One region of the Vreelandella sp. 162(4c) genome, then DNA from elsewhere that is predicted to be linked to it. Evidence: predicted binding sites of a transcription regulator. Region 1 holds the regulator's gene; each other region holds the start of a gene.

Evidence for each region. The regulator sigma-54, encoded in region 1, starts transcription at its own class of promoters, with help from an activator protein. The targets are predictions, from matches to a motif close to TGGCACNNNNNTTGCTNT.
Region 2: a site for sigma-54 is predicted at 2,808-2,825, ahead of urtA (urea ABC transporter substrate-binding protein). Genes of this name have one in related genera too.
Region 3: a site for sigma-54 is predicted at 3,437-3,454, ahead of glnL (nitrogen regulation protein NR(II)). Genes of this name have one in related genera too.

What each region holds. Positions count from the first base shown of each region.
Region 1 covers NZ_CM176981.1:480,201-485,734, reverse strand. The annotation lists gene pmbA (metalloprotease PmbA) at 1-193, shown strand, start outside; gene AC4EYZ_RS02235 (HPr family phosphocarrier protein) at 210-479, opposite strand; gene rapZ (RNase adapter RapZ) at 525-1,457, opposite strand; gene AC4EYZ_RS02225 (PTS sugar transporter subunit IIA) at 1,545-2,015, opposite strand; gene hpf (ribosome hibernation-promoting factor, HPF/YfiA family) at 2,020-2,328, opposite strand; gene AC4EYZ_RS02215 (RNA polymerase factor sigma-54) at 2,426-3,841, opposite strand; gene lptB (LPS export ABC transporter ATP-binding protein) at 3,971-4,720, opposite strand; gene lptA (lipopolysaccharide transport periplasmic protein LptA) at 4,732-5,247, opposite strand; gene lptC (LPS export ABC transporter periplasmic protein LptC) at 5,259-5,534, opposite strand, start outside.
Region 2 covers NZ_CM176981.1:2,920,404-2,925,937, forward strand. The annotation lists gene AC4EYZ_RS13510 (Bug family tripartite tricarboxylate transporter substrate binding protein) at 1-364, shown strand, start outside; gene AC4EYZ_RS13515 (tripartite tricarboxylate transporter TctB family protein) at 472-954, shown strand; gene AC4EYZ_RS13520 (tripartite tricarboxylate transporter permease) at 1,009-2,511, shown strand; gene urtA (urea ABC transporter substrate-binding protein) at 2,941-4,302, shown strand; gene urtB (urea ABC transporter permease subunit UrtB) at 4,546-5,534, shown strand, end outside.
Region 3 covers NZ_CM176981.1:2,272,426-2,277,959, forward strand. The annotation lists gene AC4EYZ_RS10380 (YqiA/YcfP family alpha/beta fold hydrolase) at 1-297, shown strand, start outside; gene AC4EYZ_RS10385 (DUF6435 family protein) at 386-559, shown strand; gene ntrC (nitrogen regulation protein NR(I)) at 886-2,313, opposite strand; gene glnL (nitrogen regulation protein NR(II)) at 2,310-3,368, opposite strand; gene AC4EYZ_RS10400 (hypothetical protein) at 3,727-3,900, opposite strand; gene AC4EYZ_RS10405 (DUF4124 domain-containing protein) at 3,837-3,989, opposite strand; gene AC4EYZ_RS10410 (hypothetical protein) at 3,939-4,064, shown strand; gene glnA (glutamate--ammonia ligase) at 4,177-5,534, opposite strand, start outside.

The DNA.
Region 1 (5,534 bases):
CTATTCCCGCGGTGCAGCAGGTTTTTGGGTCGAAAATGGAAAGGTGCAGTACCCGGTCGAAGAGTTCACCATTGCCGGAAACCTGGAGCGGATGTTTGCTGGCTTAGTAGGTATTGGCGATGACACTGATACCCGTGGCAGTGTTCACACGGGTAGCTGGTTGATTGATGCCATGACCGTGGCGGGGGACTAACAAGCCAAGCGGCGGCTTACTGATCCTCCTCAAAGCGGGCGTCGAACAGCGCTTGAATCGCTTCAAGCGCCTGTTCGGCGTCATCGCCTTCGGCGGTGATTCTAAGCTCGGTGCCACAAGGTGCGGCAAGCATCAGCAGTGACATGATATTGGCGGCGTCGGCGGCCTGTTGCTGTTTGTAAACGCGTATTTTTGCCGTGAACTGTTGGCCGCATTTGACCAGTTTTGTCGCCGCGCGAGCGTGTAGCCCGCGTTGATTGGTAAGTGTAAGTATGCGTTCTGGCACCCTGGTTCCTTTTCGCCGAGTGGTGTCATTAATGGATAGACGCGCTTAAGAGGTCTCTGGCCGCTCGTTAGGTGTGGAAGCGCTGACGAGGGGAGCGGCCAACTGTTCGCTTATGGTGTAGTGCAGACCCAGTTCGCGGTGGCGAAGTTGAACTTCGCCCATGCTAGGAGTCAATTTTTCCGCTAACTTCTCGGCCATATAGACCGAGCGGTGCTGGCCACCAGTACAGCCAATCGCGATAGTCATGTAGCTACGTTGGCTATTCTGGTAAGCGGGTAGCCAACGCTCTAGCCAGGCCAAGATGTCGTCGCTCATGGCATCAACAATCGGATAGCTGTTCAAAAAAGCCACGATTTCCGCGTCGCGGCCAGTGAACTGGCGCAGCGTTGGATCCCAGTACGGATTTGGCAGGCAGCGCACATCGAAGACCAGGTCGGCGTCTAACGGTACGCCGCGTTTATACCCAAACGATTCCAGCGTTAGCGTCAGCTTGTCGCGCCGCTGATGGGCTACTTGGTCGGTAATGCGACGGCGTAAATCGTGCACCGATAATCGTGATGTATCGATCAATAGATCGGCCAGATCGCGAATATCCTCTAGCGTCGTCTCTTCTTTATTGATCGCCTCTTCCAGCGTCATTTCGCTATCGCGGGTCAGCGGATGACGGCGACGCGTTGCTGAGTAACGCTCAAGCAGTATGCGAGCATCGGTGGTCAGGTAAATAACTTGGAAGTCGATTTTACGCTGGCGCAACTCGTCTAATAAAGAGGGCAGGCGCTCCAGAGCTCCCGGCAAATTGCGGGCATCAATACTCACCGCTAAATGTGCTCGGTCGCCCTGGTCACGCAGTTCATCCACCAACGACCCCAGCAACATAGCTGGGAGGTTATCAATCGCGTAGTAGCCAAGATCTTCCAGCGCTTGCAAGGCGATAGATTTACCTGACCCGGAGCGGCCGCTAATGATCACCAGTTGCATAGAGTCTCTCTTTGCTTTGATCAAGCTGCGTTGAGGGTGGTGAGCGGATAACCTGCTGTGATCTGCCCTGAACAGGGTTTCAGACCCTTAGGCCGCTGATTGCTCGCGAATTTTGGCGGTAATCAGCTCAAGCAGTTCGCGCTGGCTGGCTGCTTTACGCAGTTGCTGGCGCGTGTCCGCATCATTCATGATGGTCGCTACCTGACCCAGTAGTGAGAGATGCGTGTCATCTGCCTCTTCGGGTACCAACAGGACAAACACCAGATCTACCGGGTCGCCGTCGATAGCGTCAAAATCGATCGCTTCAGCCAGTTTCAAAAATCCAGCGATAGGGGCGTTGCAGTGGGGGCTACGCGCATGAGGAATAGCCACGCCGTTACCAATACCCGTACTACCTAAGCGCTCGCGGCCGATTAAACGGCTAAACACTTCTTGGCTGTCCAGGCTGGGGATATTTTGGGCGATAAAGGTGCTGTAAAACTCCAGCACCCTTTTTTTGCTGCCCCCGGGGACGTCGAACAGAACGCGTTCCGGGGGGAGTATGGTTTCCAACGTCATTGAATTAACGCACACCGGCGCCTTGGGCGCGAGCTTGTGCTTTTTCCTTGTGTTTAACGAGTTGACGGTCGATTTTGTCCGCTAGTGCGTCGATAGCGGCGTACATATCACTGTCTAGGGCTTCCGCATGTAAGTCAGCACCTGCGGCGTGCAGCGTACAGGCGGCCTGCTGGCGCTCTTTCTCCACTGATAAGGTGACTTGCACCGTAGTTATATTGTCGTAATGGCGCTCTACACGCTCAAGCTTTTCGTTGACATAGTCACGCAAGGCGTCAGTCAGTTCTACGTGATGACCAGTGATATTTACTTGCATTGACGTGCTCCTTATCCATCGGACTGTACTTCGATTGTAACCCTTTTTGCCGCGTTGCAAAGCCCTTGTCGAGAGTTTCCCTGAAACGTTAACGAAGTTAGCGCAAACGACGCCGTTCACTGGAAGAGGGAATGCCCATGGCTTCACGGTATTTCGCCACCGTACGACGCGCCACTTGAATCCCTCCTTCGCCTAATAGCGTCACTAAGCGGCTGTCTGAAAGCGGCTTGCCGGGCGGCTCCTCTTGAATCAGTTTCTTGAGTCGTGCACGGATGGCGGTGCTGGAGTGGCTGTCGCCATCTTGACCGCTCACCTGGCTTGAGAAAAAGTATTTGAGTTCAAACACACCACGGGGTGTATGGATATATTTTTGCGTCGTTACCCGTGAAATAGTCGACTCGTGCATCTCCACGGCTTCGGCAATGTCGGCCAGTATCAGTGGTTTCATGGCTTCTTCGCCGTGCTCTAAAAAGCCAATCTGGCGGGTAATGATTTCGCGACCAACACGCAGCAGCGTATCGTTTCGGCTAGAGAGGCTCTTGATCAACCAGCGCGCTTCCTGCAAGTGCTCTTTGAGAAACTGGTTGTCATCGCTTTTATCCGCACGCTTAATCAAGCTGGCGTAGTCGGGCTGAATGCGCAGCCGTGGCAGGGCCTCGGGGTTGAGCTCTAAATGCCAGCCTTCATTATCGTGGCGGACGACTAGATCGGGGGTGACATAGCTGTCATCGGTGTCGCCGTAGGCGCTGCCTGGGCGTGGGTCTAGGCTGCGAATAAGCAGGATGACATCGGCCAGCTGTTCGTCGTCGAGCCCTAGACGGCGTTTCAGCAGACGCATATCGTCTTTGCCAAGCGCTTCGAGAAACTGCCGCACCAAGCGGCGGGCGGGAACCAGCAGTGGCGTATCATCGGGGAGAGCGGCGAGCTGCAGCATCAAGCATTCACGCAAGTCACGGGCAAATATGCCGGTCGGCTCAAACTGCTGGAGCTTGAGTAGAATGGTTTCCACTTCGCGCTGGCTTAGCCCGTCAATGCCCTGGGCACGAAGCCCTTCACGGATGTCGTTGAGCGGCTGGGTCAGGTAGCCGTTGGCGTCTAGCGCGTCGATTAAACTTTCCGCGACAAGCTGCTCGCGAGCGCTAAAATCGGTCATGGCGAGTTGCCACAGCAGGTGGCCATGAAGGCTCTGCCCGGCTGCCTGGCGCTCAAAGTCGGGGCCTTCGCTGCTGCTGCCCCCCTGGCTTCCCATATCTTGATAGGTATCTGACCAGTCGCTATCTACCGAGAGCTCAGTAGGGATGCTCTCTGACCACTCTTCTTCCTTAGGCTCGCTGACAGCCTGTTCACTAAATTCATCTTCCTGCTCCAGCATGGGATTGGCATCGAGGGCCTGCTGAATTTCTTGACGAAGATCCAGCGTAGAGAGTTGCAGCAGCGCAATGGCCTGCTGCAACTGGGGCGTCATGGTCAGCTGTGTGCCGATACGCAGTTGGAGAGAAGCTTTCATGACCATCTGAGAACCACTCGTTAATCAGAATGCTCCACCCTAGTGCGAGTGAGTGCTTGGCGCAAGTGCAATAAGCATGCCATTGGTCGTAAAGTTGTTTTAAAGCGCTATTTAGGGGCAATTAAGGCAAAAACATTACAGGCGAAAATCGGCGCCCAAATACACATCCCTTACTTTTTGGTTGGTGAGAATCGAGGCGGGCGAGCCACTGGCGATGATTTGCCCATCGCCGACGATATAGGCGGTATCGCAAATGTCTAGTGTTTCACGCACGTTGTGATCGGTGATCAGCACGCCGATATGGCGCTGTTTCAGTGCACGAATGATGGTTTTAATCTCACCTACCGAGATGGGGTCAACGCCCGCAAAAGGCTCATCGAGCAGAATAAAAGCGGGCTCTGTGGCTAGCGAGCGGGCTATTTCTACACGCCTGCGCTCGCCGCCCGAAAGGCTCATGCCCAGGTTGTCGCGAATATGGGTGATATGGAAGTCTTCGAGTAGCGCTTCCAGGCGCTGTTCGCGGTCGCTGCGGTTAAGCTCTTTGCGGGTCTCGAGTATCGCCATAATATTCTCGGCAACCGAGAGTTTGCGGAAAATAGACGCCTCTTGAGGTAGATAGCCAATCCCCGCGGCTGCGCGCTCGTGCATGGGGGCGCGCGTTAAATCCACATCGTCGATACCCACCTTGCCAGCGTCGGATTTGACCAGCCCAACAATCATATAAAATGAGGTGGTTTTGCCCGCGCCGTTGGGGCCCAAAAGGCCAACGACACTGCCTTGGGATATCTCCAGATTGATGTCTTTGACCACTCGGCGGCGTTTGTAGCTTTTAGCCAGGTGGTGGGCATAAAGGGTTTTGATCGGCGCAGTGTCTGCAGTGGCCACAGCTAGGCTCCCTATTGTTCAGGCTGAAGGGTCATGCGTATGCGCTGGGGCTCGCTGCCATCAACGTCAGAGCGCGCTTGAATCACTTCTCGGTCAATAAAATACTCAAGGCGACCGCCACTAAAGGTGTCCTCTTGCTGGGTCAGTTCGGCTTGGTCGATCAGCTCTACGCGACGCTCGGCGACGTGATAAATAATCCGCCGCGCCCAGCCTTCCGTGGGGCCTTCTTGCCCTTCGCCTTGATGGCGCAAGTAGGCGCGCTCACCGGTAGCGGTGGCTGTCGAGAGTTCGCCCGCGTCGTTGCGTTCGATCTCTACCCGCTCGCCGCGCAGCTGCATTTCGCCTTGGCGAATGTCCACATCCCCAGTATAAACAGCTGTGCCTGCCCGCTGATCAAGATCTAAACGGTCGGCTTCCACTTCCACTGGGGCCTGGGAAGATGAGTTGGTTTGGGCTAACACTGATAAAGGTATCGCTAAACCGAACAGTGCAGTGTAGAGCAGGGCTGGGGAAATCATGGCTTTCATGGCGGTTCCTATTAGCGTTGTGTGGCCGGGGGGTGCGTGCCGCGCACATTATCCGTTAAGCGAACCTGGCTGGTGTTAAGCCAAACGTCCATACGTGAAGCGCTCATTTGCTGCGGCGGTTGCTGCATCAATACCGGTGTGTCACTCCAGGCATGCTGCTCGAGGCCATCATAGTGCAGTAGCTCGGTATCTAGCTGCCAGCCTTCATCTGGTGCAAACAGTCGAGCCGAACCTGACAGCAGCAGGGCTTGGGTAGCGGTGTTGAGCGTGCCTACAGCGGCGCTGGC
Region 2 (5,534 bases), 2.4 Mb from region 1:
CGGCGCTGGTGAAGCGGTTGGCCAACTGGGTGAAGGCAGCCAACTGCGTGCGCTGGGCGTCTCTTCTGAAGAGCGTTTGGGCGGTGGCTTGAGCGAAGTGCCTACCTACCAGGAGCAGGGCTTCGACTACACCTTCGATATCTGGCGCGGCGTGATGGGCGCTCCTGATATGCCTGAAGAGTCAGTGGCCTACTACGAAGACCTGTTCGCCGAAATGCTTGAAACCGATGCATGGCGCGAAGCGAGCGACCAACTGGGCTGGATCGACGCCTACCAAAACAGCGAAGAGTTTGGCGCCTTCCTGGATCAGCAGCAAGAGCAGTTCAGCGACGTGCTGAGCGAGCTTGGCCTACTGCGCCAGTAATCCTACTCCTTGTATCGCCCAGTCGCCCAAGCGTGGCTGGGCGTCTCCCGCGGTTAACAATATGCGTTAACCGCGGGAGACGTGTTGGCTCCTTCGGAGAGATTCCTATGACTCGTTTAAATACCAATCAGTGGTTAGCACTGGTGTTTGCGGTATTGGCTGTTGGCTATATCGCGATGGCGTGGCAGATCCCTACCTTTCCTCTGCCGCGCCCGGTCGATTCTGACCTGTTTCCTAAAGTATTAGGCTTCTCGCTACTGATCCTGTCGGTGTTTCTATTTTTTGAGAAACCCACCCCGATAGCCGGTGCCGATGAAGTCGACGAAGAGGCGCAGCACGGGCCGCTGCTACTGACGCCCTGGGCGCGGGTCATCGTGACTTCGTTGGCGATTGCCGCCTACGCGCTATTGCTGGTGCCGCTGGGTTTTGTACTTGCTTCTACGCTGCTCTGCGTTGGATTGACGGCCTACTACGGCTATCGCCGCCATGGGGTCAACCTCGCTACGTCGCTGGGGGTAGTGCTAGCGCTCTACCTGACCATGACGAAGGTGATGGATGTTTACCTGCCCACTGGCTTGCTGCCTTTCTAAACAAAGCCTTGTTAGCAGGTCTTTCCGCTAGCAGTTCTTAAGAGAGTAATTCCCATGGATGCCTTCAATAATTTGATGTACGGCTTTGGCATCGCGCTTGAGCCAATCAATATTGCCTACGTATTTGCCGGTGTATTTGCTGGCACCATTATCGGCATGCTGCCGGGCCTTGGCCCTATCAGTGCACTTGCCCTGATGATTCCTATCACCTTTGCCATGGAACCCTCGTCGGGTTTGATCCTGATGGCAGGGGTTTACTACGGCGCCATCTTCGGTGGCTCTACTTCCTCGATTCTGCTCAACGCCCCCGGCGTTGCGGGTACCGTAGCAACCTCCTTTGACGGCTACCCGATGGCCAAAAAAGGTCTGGCGGGTAAAGCGCTGGCGATTGCCGCCTACTCGTCATTTGTGGGCGGTACGGTATCGGTTATTTTCTTGATGCTGGTGGCTCCGCTGCTTTCCAAAGTGGCCGTAAGCTTTGGCCCTTCCGAGTACTTTGCACTGATGGTGCTGGGCTTAACCGCCGTGGTCTCGCTGTCGGATAAATCGCTGATCAAGGGGCTGATTGCCGCCGTGGTGGGGGTAATTATCTCGATTGTGGGTATCGATATGCAGACCGGTACCGAGCGTTTTACCTTCGGCTCCGTTCAGCTTCTCGACGGTATCGACTTCCTGGTGGTGGCGCTGGGGATTTTTGCGCTTGCCGAGGTGTTCTACATGCTGCTGCGCGGCGGTGGTGGCAAAGAGGCGCCGCGTAATGCGATTGGCTCGCTGAAACTGACTCGTAGCGAAGTCAAAGAGATCGCTGGCCCCGTTGGCCGCAGCTCGGTGTTGGGCTTCTTCACCGGCGTTCTGCCGGGGGCTGGCGCGACCATTGGTTCGTTCCTGGGTTACAGCATGGAAAAACGCATTGCCAAAGATGGCGACACCTTTGGGCAGGGCAATATCAAAGGCGTGGCCGCGCCGGAAGCGGCCAACAACGCCGCCTGTACCGGCTCCTTTGTGCCGCTGTTGACGCTGGGTGTACCGGGTTCGGGTACCACCGCAGTACTGCTGGGTGCCCTGCTGGTCATGGGGGTCAATCCCGGCCCAATGATGCTGACAGAGCGTCCGGACGTGTTCTGGGGCGTGGTTGCCAGTATGTATATCGGTAATATCTTCCTGCTGGTGCTTAACCTGCCGTTGATACCGCTGATCGCCAAGATTCTTGATCTGCCCAAGCCGCTACTGCTGTCGCTGATTTTGATCTTCTGCATGATCGGCGTCTACGGCATGAGCTTCAGTGTGTTTGATCTGTTGCTGCTGCTCGGTTTTGGCCTGGTGGGCCTGGGTATGCGCCTGTTTGGTTTCCCCGCGGCGCCGCTGATTTTAGCGCTGATTCTGGGCAACATTATGGAAGAGTCCTTGCGTCGCGCGCTGCAGATCTCCGGTGGCGACTGGATGACCTTTATCGACAAGCCTATCTCGCTTGGCCTACTGGTCGTCGCCTTGCTGTCGCTTGGTCTGCCGTTACTGAAAAAACGCCGTAAGAAAATTCCACCCGACGTGGCTGTTTAACGCCACTACTTAAAGGGTGAATAGCAAGGAGCCTTGGTGATGCCAAGGCTCCTTTTTTAACTGCTTTTTAACTGACAACAAAGAGTGAGTTGTAACTAATAAGTAAGTATTACGTTACTGATCTGTATTCAAAAAAGCTCAAGTACTTAGTTGGTGCACTGGATTTTATTGGTGCATTGTGAGGGTGCTTTAGATGCGTTCTTGTGCTTTATTTTGGTGCATACGGTGAGTGTTGAGATTTCCTGATGATTATTAAGTGGCTGATTAAAGAGCTATAAGACAACTTTGTGTCAATCTGGCGCATCCCTTGCAAGTGTTAATGGCTAGTGGACGTATTGGGGAGCTAACACAACAACCCCAAGTGCGAAGCCAATCATCAAGCCTCGGTCATAACAAACCCCAGCCATAAGGGGTGCAAGGAGATTAACAATGAACACTCTCAAACGCTCGACACACCCTCGCCCCTTCCTTTCAAGTGGCCGTTTCGCGACCGCTTTACTCACCGCTGCCATCATGGGGGCCAGCACCCAAGCCATCGCCCAAGACGATGACCCGATCAAAGTCGGTATCCTGCACTCGCTTTCCGGCACCATGGCGATTAGTGAGACCGTCCTCAAAGACACCGTCGAAATGCTTATTGAGCAGCAGAACGAAGCCGGTGGTTTGCTCGGCCGTCAGTTAGAAGCCGTGGTGGTTGATCCCGCGTCTAACTGGCCGCTGTTTGCCGAACGCGCCCGGGAGCTACTAGACCAGGAAGAAGTGGACGTGATTTTCGGCAACTGGACGTCGGTTTCGCGTAAATCCGTACTGCCCGTCGTAGAGGAGCTCAACGGGCTGCTGTTCTACCCGGTGCAGTATGAAGGCGAAGAGTCTTCTGAAAACGTCTTCTACACCGGCGCAGCGCCTAACCAGCAGGCGATTCCTGCGGTTGAATACCTTATCAACGAAGTCGGTATCGAGCGCTTTGCGCTAGTGGGTACCGACTATGTCTACCCGCGCACTACCAATCGTATCCTCGAGGCCTTCCTCAAGGATGAACACGGCATCGCGGATGAGGACATCATGGTCAACTACACGCCGTTCGGTCACTCCGATTGGCAGAACATCGTGGCAGAAATTCGCCGCTTCGGTGAAGAGGGTAAACCGACCGCCGTAATCTCGACGGTTAACGGCGACGCCAACGTGCCATTCTATACCGAGCTCTCCAACCAGGGTATCGACGCTGCCGATATTCCCGTCATCGCCTTCTCGGTGGGTGAGCAGGAGCTTACCGGTATTGATACCGGCCCGCTGGTGGGCCACCTGGCGGCATGGAACTACTTCATGAGCGTCGATAACGATGACAACTACGACTTTATCGATGCCTGGATTGAGTACACCGGCGACGATATGGCCGTCACCAACGACCCAATGGAAGCGCACTACATCGGCTTCAACATGTGGGCCGAAGCGGTTCGCAAAGCGGGCACGACAGACGTCGATACGGTGAAAGACGCCATTATCGGTGTGACCGTACCTAACCTCTCCGGCGGTTATGCGGCGATGATGCCCAACCACCACATCACCAAGCCGGTGCTGATCGGTGAGATTCAGGACAACGGTCAGTTCGATATCGTTTGGCAGACGCCGTCTACCGTGGCGGGCGACGCCTGGTCTGACTACCTGCCTGGCTCCCGTGACCTGATTGCCGATTGGCGCAAGCCGATGGAGTGCGGCAACTTCAACGTCGTGAACGGCTCGTGCGGTGGCAGCACCGCAGCAGAAGAAGCCGAAGCGGCGCTCGCTGAGTAAGCACGTCTATCGCAGTGGAAATAACTTCTTTTAAAACTGCCCGCTCGCTGGTGCTAGGGCAGGCTGAAGCGAGGGTCTTTTGCCATGGCCGGAAAGGTTCCTTACTATTCCGGCATTTCCGCCATCCATGGCGGTCAGATGGCAAAAGTAGCGCCCAAGGATGGGTTTACAGCGCCCTCGCGGAAGCCTGCGCTGGCACCGATATATTCAGTTACCCTCTTAGATAACCAAAGGAAGAACCCCATGAGGCGTTTCCTTTCCTTAGGGCTGCTGTGCCTACTGTTGTTAAGCATCACAGTGACCGCCCAAGCACAAACGAGCTCCACGAATACTGCCGACGATGCGGCCGCGCTCGAACTGTTGGAGGCGCTGGACGTTGAGTCTTACGCCGCCAAAGGCGACGCGATCACCGCCATTTTGCAAAGCGATGACGAACGCGCCCGAGACTGGCTGCAGGCCTTGCTGGATGGCCGCTTGCAGCGTACCGAAGATGGCCGGTTCGTGCTGGTGCTCGAGAACCGCGGCCGCGACTGGCCGGTGGCCGATGTCCTAACCGGCGAAGCGTTGGGCGAGATGTCCCGCCGTGACCTGGAGCGTATTGGCATCAACAACAACCTACGTAATCAACTGCGCAGCGCCATCGCGGTAGTTGACCTCTACTCACCTAACGTGGAGCGCCGCCGTACCTCGGCCGAGCGCCTGTTAGGTGAAGTAGATGGTGAGCTGGTGCCCACCCTCGACGACTTGATCGAACAGGAAGAGGACGAGCAGGTGCGCTACCGGCTGACTCAGGCCGTGGCGATCTACCGTGCTGAAGCGGGCGAAATGGCTGGGGTCGAAGCGCTGGACGGCAGCCTACACCCCCGTTCCCGCGTGGCATTGAGCCGGGCAGTCAATAGCGATGATCCCGTCGTCGCCAATGCCGCTGCCGCTTCTCTGGCGGGCATTGAGCAGCAACTCAAAATCAATCGTGGTCTGGAAACGCTCTATTTCGGCTTGAGCCTCGGCTCAGTGCTGGTGCTAGCTGCCATTGGTCTGGCGATCACCTTCGGGGTCATGGGCGTGATCAACATGGCCCACGGCGAGCTGATGATGCTGGGCGCCTACACCACCTGGGCGATGCAGCAACTGCTGCCCGGCCAGCCTGGGCTGGCGTTGATTCTATCGATTCCCGCAGGCTTTATGGTCGCTGCTCTGGCGGGTGTGGCGATCGAGCGCGGTGTTATCCAGTT
Region 3 (5,534 bases), 1.8 Mb from region 1:
AGCGCGGCAGTTAGCGCTCAGCAGCCGGTGTTGGGCTGCTTTCTGCTGGCGCCTGCGTTGGGACTTGCCGACTATCCGGAAACGTCACCGGTTATTCAGGCGCAGCACAGCCATATTATTCACGGCTGGCGGGATGATGTGGTTGCCCCTGAACCGGTGATCGAACGTGCTCGTCTTCAGCGCCTATCGCTGCGGATGGTTGACGACGATCACCGCCTGCACGCGAGCCTGGAGACTATTTTATGTGATTTTGAGCGCTTCTTATGCCAGTGCGCCACGCCTAATCACTACGATTAGCAAGGCTAGTTAAAGCAAACATTCGACACGAGCACTTCAATCCTATACAAATAGTGTACAAGAGACATTGATAGCGAGGAGATTGCTCATGTTAGGTATGTTTAAGCGTGACCCCAAAAAGAAGCTTCAACAAGAGTATGAGCGCAAACTACAAGCCGCCATGGAGGCTTCACGCAATGGCGATATGCGTGCCAATGCCACACTTACTGAAGAAGCAGAAGCGTTACTTGCCGAAATCAGGCGCATTGAAGCGACACAATAACTGCCATAGACAACGCTGTTGCTGCCCAGCGTCACTTCGGCAGCCTACCCAAGCCCAGGGTAGTGGTGGCAGGATGAGCAGCCACTCACCAGTAGCGACTGCACTTTGCCCAACCCCACCACCCTAGCCGATGCGGTATATATACTCGCTGGCGACTAGGAGCCTGTCTGGCTTGGCCGATCGTCGCGAGAAGCACGAATTTTGAGCCAAATTTATCGATCGATTGAGGCGAATAGCGTGCTATTTAACGAAATCGATCGAATAAAGTTGGCCAAAATACCGGGATTCGCAGTAGATCAGTGTTAAGCCAGACAGGCTCCTAACGTTTACTCGTCAGCGAGTGCCGGTAGCAGTGTTTTCAGTTTACGCGTGAGCGTATTGCGCCCCCAGCCCAGCAGCTCGGCGGCTTCCCCTTTGCGCCCGCCGGTATGTTTTAGCGCTGTCTCAATCAGAATCCGCTCAAAATCGGGCACCGCTTCTTCCAGTAGATGGGTATGGCCTTCGGCCAGGGCATGATCCGCCCAGTCACGAAACGCCGTGCGCCAATCGCCGTGGGCGCTGCTTTCAGAAGCGCTGGGTGAACGCAGCTCCGGCGGTAGATCTTCAACCAGAATCTCACGCCCTGATGCCATCACGGTGAGCCAACGGCAGATATTTTCTAACTGCCGCACGTTGCCGGGCCACGGCAAACGCGTTAGGTGGGCTTCCGCTTCGCTGGTCAGCACCTTGATATCGGTCGTCAGCTCTTTCGCCGCTTCAGCTAAAAAGTGCCGCGTTAAACGAGGGATATCTTCGCGGCGCTCGGCAAGCTTGGGCAGGTGAATACGGATCACGTTCAGGCGGTGGAACAAATCCTCCCGGAAGCGGCCGTCATCCACCAACACTTCTAGGTTTTGGTGGGTGGCAGCAATAATGCGCACATCCACTTTGACCGGCGTATGCCCGCCAACGCGATAGAACTCTCCATCGGCCAGCACGCGCAGTAGCCGCGTTTGGGTTTCAGCGGGCATATCGCCTATTTCGTCTAAAAATAGCGTACCGCCGTTGGCTTGCTCAAACCGCCCCTGGCGCTGCTGGGTCGCCCCGGTAAAAGCCCCCTTCTCGTGACCAAACAGCTCAGACTCAATCAAATCACGGGGAATCGCCGCCATATTGAGGGCAATAAACGGCTTGCCCGCACGAGGGCTATGCTGATGGAGTGCCTGGGCAACGCGCTCTTTGCCGGTTCCCGACTCCCCATTAATCAACACCGTGATGTGGGAGTGCGAGAGGCGACCAATGGCACGGAACACCTCCTGCATGGCGGGCGCTTCACCGATAATTTCGGCGTTCAAGCCTTCCGGCACGGTCACCGGACGCTGGCGTTCACGGGCGTGAGCCACGGCGCGACGTACCAGCGCCAGGGCCTCGTCAACATCGAACGGCTTGGGCAGGTATTCAAATGCCCCGCCCTGATACGAGGCCACGGCGCTGTCCAGGTCGGAGTGCGCGGTCATCACGATCACCGGCAGGTCAGGATGCGCTTCGCGTACCCGGGACATTAGATCCAGCCCGTCGATACCTGGCATACGAATATCGGTAACCAGCACGTCGGGTGGGTTTTCCAACAAACGTGTCAGGGCAACGTCGGCGCGCTCGATACACTCAACGTCAAGGTCGGGTTGCGCCAAGGCGCGCTCCAGCACCCAGCGGATAGCGCGGTCATCATCGACAATGACCACCCGCGCAACATCATTACGTGCAGCCTCAGTCATGACGCTTCTCCGGTGAAATTAATAACCATGGGAATCAGTAAACGAAATTCGGTGTGTCCAGGACGTGAATCGCATTCAATCAATCCTTGATGTTGGTGCAAAATCGACTGGGCAATAGAGAGCCCAAGGCCGCTGCCTTCCGCGCGTCCCGACACCATGGGATAAAACAGTGTTTCCTGCAGCGTATCGGGAATGCCGGGGCCGTTATCGATCACGGCGACTTCACTGACCAGCCGGTGACGTTCGGCGCCAAGCGTAAACTGGCGACGGGCACGGGTGCGTAGTATTAAAGTGGGCTCCGGCGTTTGTGCATCGCTCATGGCCTGTACCGCATTGCGCGCCACATTGAGCACCGCCTGAATCATTTGCGATTCATCGCCGGAAAGATCGGGCAAGCTGGGGTCGTAATCACGGCTGATTGTCACACTAGGGTGTTCGGCAATCAGCAGCGCCCGCACTCGCTCCAGCACCTTATGGATGTTGACTGGCTCGTGTTTAAGCATCCGGTTAGGGCCGAGCATGGAGTCGACCAGGTCGCGCAGCCGATCCACCTCTTCAACAATGATATGGGTATATTCGCGCAGCGCCGGGTCGTCTAGATCACGCTCTAGTAGCTGTGCTGCCCCGCGAATGCCACCCAGCGGGTTTTTGACTTCATGGGCGAGCCCGCGGGCGAGCACCTTGATGGTCTCCTGGCGTGTGGTTAGCGCCTCTTCTCGGGAGATCTGCATCAGCCGATCCCGCGGCTCTACTTCCAGTAACAGCTCATCGTCGGATAAGGGCGTCACCGTGTAGTCCACCGTGAGCGGTTCGCTATTCAACGGGGTAATGCGTGCTTCACGCTGGGTATAGGGGTGAAACGCATCCCGCGCCTTGGCCAATACTTCGTCAATGCTTACATCCCCGCCAAGTAGCGTATCCAGGCTGATGCCGTGAACACGGCTAAGGCTGACCGCTAACAACGCTTCAGCGGCAGGGTTCATCCATCGCACACGCAGTTCGCCGTCTAGCAGCAATACCGCTGTGGTGAGATGCTCAAGCAAACGCTGATGCATGGTGGTGTCCTGAAAAATCGCGTCTTCCATCGCCGATACAGACCTACAGGTGGATGATCAATGAGGGAGCTGCAAAAAGCGCGCCAACTATACGTTTATGTCCATTTGCACGGCTTGCGGGCATCGCAGCGAAAGAGCGCGAATCGTTTTAGCGCACTTGCCGTGCCAAATGCTCCTGCTCATGCACCACTTTAGTGCACCCAGGTTTTGGTAGGTAATACTTAGGGCTGTTTTTTTGATCGCGTTTATTAAAGCGCTCTTAAGGAACCGTAATCGTCACCGCTGCCGTGCGGTGCTGTAAACGCTGGCTGCTCTCCAGCATTCTGCCTGGATCTCGTGCCCCCTTGCGGCAGGCACGTTAACCAGAAGACATCGCTGTGCGCGCTTTCTGGCTAATCTCGCCATTCACCAACAGCCGTACCTGATGGTCGTCGCGCAACGGTGGCGCAATAACCACCTCCACCACGGTCATTCCCTCTTCCACCTGTGCGCCTTGCTGGGGCAGAGCGATGGAAAAGTGGTCGCAGGGCATAAAGGGCTGCTTGGGTTATCGGTAAAGGTAACGTTGCCGTGCTGATCGGTCACCCGATACACCGCCTGCCCGAACGCCGTGCCACCCACTCCCCCACGCCCAAGAGAGCTACCAGCACACTGCTCATCGCCCCTCTGGCACGCTTCTCAGCCTCCCAGCAATAAAAAAACCCCGCCGTAGCGGGGTTCTATTGGCAATCATTGTTACCACCGCCTGGCTGATAGTAACAGCCAGAGGCGAGGAACGCTGATTAGCAGCTGTACTTAACAGCTGTACTTAACAACTGTAGTACATATCAAACTCGATGGGGTGAGTGGTCATACGAATACGCTCCACTTCTTCCATCTTGAGGTCGATGTAGGCATCGATCATTTCGTCGGTGAACACGCCACCTTCGGTCAAGAACGCACGGTCAGCGTCGAGGGCTTCCAGTGCTTGATCCAGGCTGTGCGCCACAGTCGGTACTGACTTGCCTTCTTCTGGCGGCAGGTCGTACAGGTTTTTGTCCATGGCATCGCCAGGGTGGATCTTGTTTTTGATACCGTCGATACCCGCCATCAACATGGCAGAGAACGCCAGGTAAGGGTTGGCAGTCGGATCAGGGAAGCGCGCTTCCACACGCTTGCCTTTCGGGCTGGCGGTGTAAGGAATACGGATTGAAGCCGAACGGTTGCGGGCACTGTAGGCCAGCATGACCGGCGCTTCAAAGCCAGGAACCAGACGCTTGTATGAGTTGGTAGAAGCGTTAGTAAAGGCGTTCAGGGCACGGGCGTGCTTGATGATGCCGCCGATGTAGAAAAGCGCCATTTCAGACAGACCAGCGTACTCGTCACCGGCGAACTGGTTGTTGCCATCTTTCCAGAAAGACTGGTGAACGTGCATACCCGAACCGTTATCACCGACCAGCGGCTTCGGCATAAAGGTGGCCGTTTTGCCATACGCGTGGGCCACGTTGTGGATCACGTACTTCATTTCCTGAACTTCGTCAGCTTTCTTCACCAGCGTGTTGAACTTAACGCCGATTTCGTTCTGACCTGCGTTGGAAACCTCGTGGTGGTGTACCTCGACGGTCTGACCAATCGCTTCCAGGGTATTACACATTGCGCCACGAATATCGTGGAAGCTATCGACCGGAGGAACCGGGAAGTAGCCGCCTTTAACGCGCGGGCGGTGGCCAAGGTTGCCGCCTTCAACGACACTGTCGGTTGCCCAAGCGCCTTCGTCGGAGGTGATTTTGTACATGGAGCCCTGGATATCAGACTTCCAATGCACTTCGTCAAAAATAAAGAATTCAGGCTCAGGACCGAAGAACGCGGTGTCGCCCAGGCCAGTAGACTGCAGGTAAGCTTCTGCGCGCTTAGCGATAGAGCGCGGGTCACGATCATAGCCCTGCATAGTGGCCGGCTCGATGATGTCACAGCGCAGCACCAGCGTCGCATCTTCGGTGAAGGGGTCAAGGTAGCCCGTACCATCTTCCGGGCGCAGAATCATGTCGGATTCGTTAATGCCCTTCCAACCTTCAATAGAAGAGCCATCGAACATTTGGCCATTCTCGAAGAATTCTTCGTCTACATCGCGCGCAGGCACGGTCACGTGCTGTTCTTTACCGCGAGTGTCGGTGAAACGCAGGTCTA